DNA from 2 places in the Cupriavidus sp. PB-02 genome. Region 1 is predicted to be linked to the other one. Evidence: predicted binding sites of a transcription regulator. Region 1 holds the regulator's gene; the other holds the start of a gene.

Evidence for each region. Region 1 encodes sigma-54, which starts transcription at its own class of promoters, with help from an activator protein. Its sites were predicted from a motif close to TGGCANGNAANCTGCTTT; they were not measured.
Region 2: the regulator sigma-54 is predicted to act here: its motif matches at 1,440-1,457, upstream of AC10V3_RS21085 (ethanolamine ammonia-lyase subunit EutB).

Annotation. Positions count from the first base shown of each region.
Region 1 is NZ_CM177694.1:355,066-358,474, reverse strand. Features, by position in the region: gene lptB (LPS export ABC transporter ATP-binding protein) at 1-349, shown strand, start outside; gene AC10V3_RS01780 (RNA polymerase factor sigma-54) at 518-1,996, shown strand; gene hpf (ribosome hibernation-promoting factor, HPF/YfiA family) at 2,045-2,395, shown strand; gene ptsN (PTS IIA-like nitrogen regulatory protein PtsN) at 2,823-3,278, shown strand; gene hprK (HPr(Ser) kinase/phosphatase) at 3,359-3,409, shown strand, end outside.
Region 2 is NZ_CM177695.1:82,188-85,596, reverse strand. Features, by position in the region: gene AC10V3_RS21085 (ethanolamine ammonia-lyase subunit EutB) at 1-1,298, opposite strand, end outside; gene AC10V3_RS21080 (AI-2E family transporter) at 1,702-2,739, shown strand; gene AC10V3_RS21075 (FadR/GntR family transcriptional regulator) at 2,803-3,409, opposite strand, start outside.

The DNA of each region.
Region 1 (3,409 bases):
GATCGCGCACCTGCGCAACAACCCGGCGCTGTCGCTGTCGGGTGGCGAGCGCCGCCGCGTGGAGATCGCGCGCGCACTGGCCTCGTCGCCGCGCTTCATCCTGCTGGACGAGCCCTTCGCCGGCGTGGATCCGATCGCGGTGGGCGAGATCCAGCGCATCGTCAGCTTCCTGAAGGCGCGCAATATCGGCGTGCTGATTACCGATCACAACGTGCGCGAAACGCTCGGCATCTGCGACCACGCCTACATCATCAGCGAAGGCACGGTGCTGGCCGCGGGCGAGCCCGAAGAGATCATCGCCAACGAATCGGTGCGGCGCGTCTACCTGGGCGAGAACTTCCGCATGTGATGTACCGGCCTGCTGAAAGTGGTCAGAAGCGTTGTCTCGAGCGCTACCACACACGGCAGGTTTTGTTCAGGCAGCGCGTGGGATACCCCACAGCGTGCGGCGATCAGAGCGCATCAGCGATAGCAATTTCCGTTCCAACAACGGAAAGATGCGCATAAAATAGGTCGCATGAAACCGTCGCTACAGCTCCGCCTCTCCCAGCACCTGGCACTCACCCCGCAACTGCAGCAGTCGATCCGGCTGCTGCAGCTTTCAACGCTGGAACTGCAGCAGGAAGTCGAACAGGCGCTGACGGAAAACCCCCTGCTCGAGCGTGAGAACGACTGGATCGAAAGCCCGCTGCGCGTGGCCGCCGACGGCTCGGTCAACCTGCAGAGCGCGCCCGCACCCGCGCCGGCCGAGCCGCAAGGAAACGGTGACGCGCGCACCGACGCCGCGGGCGACAATGACAGCTACGGCGACAGCAGCAGCGGCGACGACTATGGCAGCGACTGGAGCCTTGACGACTTCGCCCGCCGGCCGCAAGGCGACGATGACGAAAAGACGCCGATGCAGCTGCGCGACGCCGAGCCGACGCTGCGCGAATACCTGATGGAGCAGCTCGCGCCGCTGAAGATCTCGACGCGCGACAAGGGCCTGGCGATCTTCCTGATCGAATCGCTGGACGACGACGGCTACCTGAGCGCGTCGCTCGAGGAAATCTGCACCGAGCTGCCGGAAGAACTCGAATTCGAGATCGAGGAAGTCCACGCGATCCTGACGCTGCTGCAGAGCTTCGATCCGCCCGGCGTGGGCGCGCGCAATGCCGCCGAGTGCCTCGCGCTGCAATTGCGGCGCCTGAAGCACCCGCAGCGCGACCTGGCGCTGGTCATCGTCACCAACCACCTGGAACTGCTGGCAGTGCGCGACTACACGCGGCTGAAGAAGGCGCTGCAGGTGGACGAAGCGGCGCTGAAGGCGGCGCATGAACTGATCCGCTCGCTCGCGCCCTATCCCGGCCATGCCTACAGCCGCCCGGAAGCCGATTTCGTGGTGCCCGATGTATTCGTGCGCAAGAGCGGCGGCGGCTGGACCGCGCAACTCAACCCGGATGTGATGCCGCGGCTGCGCATCAACGATATGTACGCGCAGATCCTGCGCGGCGCCAAGGGCGAGTCGGGCACGGCCGGCCTGCAGCAGAAGCTGCAGGAAGCGCGGTGGCTGATCAAGAACATCCAGCAACGGTTCGACACCATCCTGCGTGTCTCACAGGCCATTGTCGAGCGTCAAAAGAACTTTTTCACCCACGGCGAAATCGCCATGCGCCCCTTGGTTTTGAGGGAGATTGCCGATACACTGGGTTTACACGAGTCAACCATCTCCCGGGTGACGACCAATAAATACATGGCAACGCCGATGGGTACTTTCGAACTGAAGTACTTCTTCGGCAGCCACGTGTCCACCGAAACCGGTGGCGCGGCTTCATCAACGGCCATCCGCGCCTTGATCAAGCAACTGATAGGAGCCGAAGACCCGAGGAATCCCCTTTCCGACAGTCGCATTGCCGAACTGCTGGGCGAACAAGGCTTCGTTGTCGCACGCCGCACCGTTGCCAAGTATCGCGAAGCCCTGAAAATCCCCGCAGTCAATCTCCGCAAGTCTTTGTAGCCGAGCCCACCGCCTGCCTGGTGAGGCTCTTTCAGAAGGAGAAGCGCTATGAACTTCAAGATCAGTGGACACCACCTTGACATCACGCCGGCATTGCGTGAGTACGTGGAAACGAAGCTGGAGCGAATCGTCAGGCATTTCGATCAAGTCATTGGCGTTAGCGTGCTGCTCTCTGTCGATAATCACAAAGAAAAGGACCGGCGCCAGTACGCGGAAATCAATCTACATCTCAGGGGCAAGGACATCTTTGTTGAAGCGCATCACGAAGACCTGTATGCGGCAATCGACGCGCTCGTCGACAAGCTCGACCGTCAGGTGATCCGCTACAAGGACCGCGTGCAAAGCCACGACCGCGAGGCGGTCAAATATCAGATGGCCGCAGCGCAAATGCAGCAATGACCGTGCCCGGCGGCTCCCAGCGAGCCGTCGAATCCGAGACTAGACAGGCAAGCCGCGCTCAAACGCGGCTTTTTTGCGCCCTGGCGCCAGAAAATGAGCATAAAGCGCCCTGGCTGTGGCGGCGGTGCAAACTAGTACCACCCGATTGGGCGAGGGTGTTCGCAACGACGGCGGCAAGGTGTATGCTGCGCCATACATGGCAGGCGGGCATTTTTTGCATCCAACCCGGTGCGTGACCTTGTGTCGTTTTGCACCCGAATCCGGCGCTGCGCTGCACAATGGGGAGGAAGCCGCTGCTCTATAATGGCCGGACGCCCGCGGGCGGCTGACGGCCCGGCGTCGAGTGACTTTGCAGCCGCCCGCAGCAGCCCACTGCCCGGCCGGAACGGCTGATCCGCCCCGCTAACTGAAATCCTGCGCATCGCCCATGAATCGTTTGGCCAAATTGCTGCCACCCGGCAACATCAACCTCGATGTAAGCGTCACCAGCAAGAAGCGTGTGTTCGAGCAGGCCGGGCTCCTCTTCGAGAACAACCATGGCGTGGCGCGCGCTACTGTGACGGACAACCTGTTCGCGCGCGAATCGCTGGGCTCCACCGGCCTGGGCGCCGGCGTGGCGATCCCGCATGGCCGCATCAAGGGCCTGAAGCAGCCGCTGGCCGCCTTCATGCGGCTGGCCGAGCCGATCCCGTTCGAGTCGCCGGACGGCAAGCCGGTGTCGCTGCTGATCTTCCTGCTGGTGCCCGAGCAGGCCACGCAGCAGCACCTGGAAATCCTTTCTGAAATCGCGCAACTGCTGTCGGACCGGGACATGCGCGAAGGGCTGGCAACCCTGCCCACGCCCGATGCCGTGCACCAGTTGCTGATTGCATGGCACCCCTGATCCACTGATCCCCAGAGCGGGCCGGCACCAGACCGGGCAGGCGCAAGACGCTTCGCACACCGCCTCACCAGTCATACCGCATGGAACTCACCGGCGTCACCTCCCAGTCGATCTTCGACGACAACGCAGCC
Region 2 (3,409 bases), on a different replicon from region 1:
TGCAGCCACACCTCGAACTCCGGTGCGGGGCGCAGCCCCAGCACCTCGCGCAGGTACAGCGCATCGTGGAACGAGGTGCTCTGGTAGTTCAGCATGATGTCGTCCGCACCTGGCACCCCCATGATGAAGTTGATGCCGGCCACGCCGAACAGCGTCAGCAGCGTATCCATATCGTCCTGGTCGGCCTCGGCATGGTTGGTGTAGCAGACGTCGCAGCCCATCGGCACGCCCATCAGCTTGCCGCAGAAGTGGTCCTCCAGTCCGGCGCGGATGATCTGCTTGCCGTCGTACAGGTACTCAGGCCCGATAAAGCCGACCACCGTATTGACCAGCAGCGGCGAGAACGCGCGCGCCACCGCGTAGGCGCGCGCCTCCATGGTCTGCTGGTCGACGCCATGGTGCGCGTTGGCCGACAGGGCGCTGCCCTGGCCGGTTTCGAAGTACATCAGGTTGTCGCCCACGGTGCCACGCGCCAGCGCCTGCGCGGCATCGTGCGCCTGCGCCAGCAGCGACAGGCTGATGCCGAAGGCCGCATTGGCACGCTCGCTGCCGGCCACCGACTGGAACACCAGGTCCACCGGCGCGCCCTGGTCCAGCGCGCGCAGCGTGTTGGTGACATGGGTCAGCACGCAGGACTGCGTGGGGATGTCATAGCGGCTGCGCAGCTCGTCGATCATGCGCAGCAGCGAGACGATGGCGCCGAGGTTGTCCGAGGCCGGATTGACGCCGATGGTGGCATCGCCGCAGCCATACAGCAGCCCGTCGATGATCGACGCGGCGATGCCCTTGGGATCGTCGGTCGGGTGGTTGGGCTGCAGCCGCACCGACAATCGGCCAGGCAACCCGACGGTGCTGCGAAAGCGCGTCACCACCTGGCACTTGCGCGCCACCGCCACCAGGTCCTGGTTGCGCATCAGCTTGCTGACCGCCGCGGCCATCTCCGGGGTGATGCCCGGCGCCACGCGCGCCAGCGTTGCGCTGTCGGTCTCGTGCAGCAGCAGCCAGTTGCGCAGGTCGCCCACGGTGCTGGCGCCGATCGCCGCAAAGGCCGTGGCATCGTGGCGGTCCATGATCAGCCGCGTGATCTCGTCGTCCTCGTACGGCACCAGCGCCTCATTGAGGAACTGCGCGAGCGGCACCTCGGCCAGCGCCAAGCGGGCGGCCATCCGCTCCTGTTCGCTCTCGGCGGCGATGCCGGCCAGCGCGTCGCCGGAACGCGCCGGGCTGGCCTTGGCCAGCAGCGTGCGCAGGTCGGCAAAGACATGGCGATGGGTGCCGATGGTGTGGGTGTAGGCCATGCGTCGGGTTCCGTGCTGGGACTGCGACTTGAAGGGCTTGGTGGGGCCGGGCCTTGCGGGTGCCGGTCTTCCAAATATAGTCACTCTTTGCGCACGTGGCCCGCTTGGGGTCGGCGGCGCGCCGGTGGCGACGCTTGACGGTCAGCAAATCCCGTGCCTGTGGCGCAAGACAGACGGCGTCGAGCGAACAGCGGTCGCATTTCTATGCTATGTCGTGCAGCGGGCATCGCTGATGTTGCTTCTGTTCGAAGCACTTCAATGATGGCCACTTCCAGCGATAAGCTCCCCACCGGCAATGGAGCGCCTGACAGCCCTCATAATAAGCGTCGGGTTCAACCATAGCCCGCCAGCCATAACCGCCACACGCGGCGAAGCGACTTAAACACCCAGCCGGAGACCTTAAATGAAAGACCCCGACCCGCCCACCGTCCCGCGCCTGCTGCCAGCCGCGTGGTACAGCGTCGGCGCCGTCGCCTACCTGCTGACCGCCCTGGCGCTCTGGACCGTGCTCCAGGCCAACCTGGTGGCCGCGCTGCTCTCCGGCCTGCTGCTGTATTCGTTGGTCGACGTCCTCGCACCGCGGCTGATGCGGTTGCACCAGCGGCACGACGCGCTCGCGGTGTTGATATTGTCGGCGTTGATCCTGCTCGGGCTGTCGCTGGCGGGCTGGCTGCTGGTGCGCTTTGTCAGCGGTGAGGGCAATACGCTGGACGGGCTGCTGAACCATGTGGCGGATATCATCGACCAGTCGCGCGGTCGCTTGCCGCCCTGGGTGAGCGATGCGCTGCCCAATGGCGTGGACGAGCTGGCCAACACGCTGATCGAGACGCTGCGTGCGCATGCCGCCATGGCCCAGAAGCTCGGGGCCGAGGTACTGCGCACCTTGGTGCATATCCTGATCGGACTGGTGATCGGTGCAATGGTGGCGCTGTACCGAGCGGTGGCGCGTCCCAACCGCCGGCCGCTGGCGACGGCGCTGGTGGCGCGGGCACGTACGCTGCAGCAGGCGTTCTCTCAGTTTATCTTTGCGCAGATCCAGATCTCGACGATCAACACGGTGCTGACCTCGATCTACCTGCTGCTGGTGCTGCCGCTGTTTGACGTGCACCTGCCGCTGACGAAGACGCTGGTGGTGATCACCTTTATTGCCGGCCTGCTGCCGGTGCTGGGGAACCTGATCTCGAATACCGCCATCGTGGTGGCGTCGCTGTCGGTGTCGCTGCCGATCGCGGTGGGATCGCTGGTGTTCCTGGTGGTGATCCACAAGCTGGAGTACTTCCTGAACGCGCGCATCATCGGCGCGCGCATCCAGGCGGCAGCGTGGGAGCTGTTGATAGTGATGCTGCTGATGGAGACGCTGTTCGGCATCCCGGGCGTGATTGCCGGGCCGATTTTCTATGCCTACCTGAAGCGGGAACTGGCGGGCGCCGGATTGGTGTAAATGCCGCGCCCGGCACGCCAGGCTCGTGGTTGGACCACTATCGGCTCGGAACTCTCTGGCGACCTAGGCGCCGTCGTCCTGCTCGACCCGGCTGCGTACGAAATCGATGTGCGTCTGCATCGCCGTGCGCGCCTCTTCCGGCCGGCGCGCGCAGATGGCGTCGCACAGGGTGCGGTGCTGCAATAGCAGCAGGTCCGAAGCGCTGTCGTCCTGTTCGCGCAGGCCGGTGCCGTTGATGGTGATGTGTTCGCGCAGCATGCCGATCACGCTGGTATGCAGGTGCAGGAACATGGTGTTGTGCGACGCCAGCGCGATGGCGTCGTGCAGGCGGGCGTCGGCATTGGCTTCGGCCTCTTTGTGGTCGGCGGCGCGCGCGCGTTCGAGCTCGGCCATCAGCGCGCGGATGCGCTTGACGTCGGCCGCGTCGGCGCGCAGCGCGGCGAAGTAGGCGGTGGCACCTTCCAGCACCCGGCGGAATTCCAGGATGTCATCGCGCAGCGCAGGGTGGTCGGCCACCAGTTGCCCCCAGGGCGAGGCAATCCCGGCACGCAGCTGGTCGGTGGCGTAGACGCCGGCGCCGCGCCGGCTCTGCAGCAGGCCCCGCGCGGCCAGGCGCTGGATGGCCTCGCGCACGGTGTTGCGGGCCACGTCGTATTGCCCGGCGAGCACG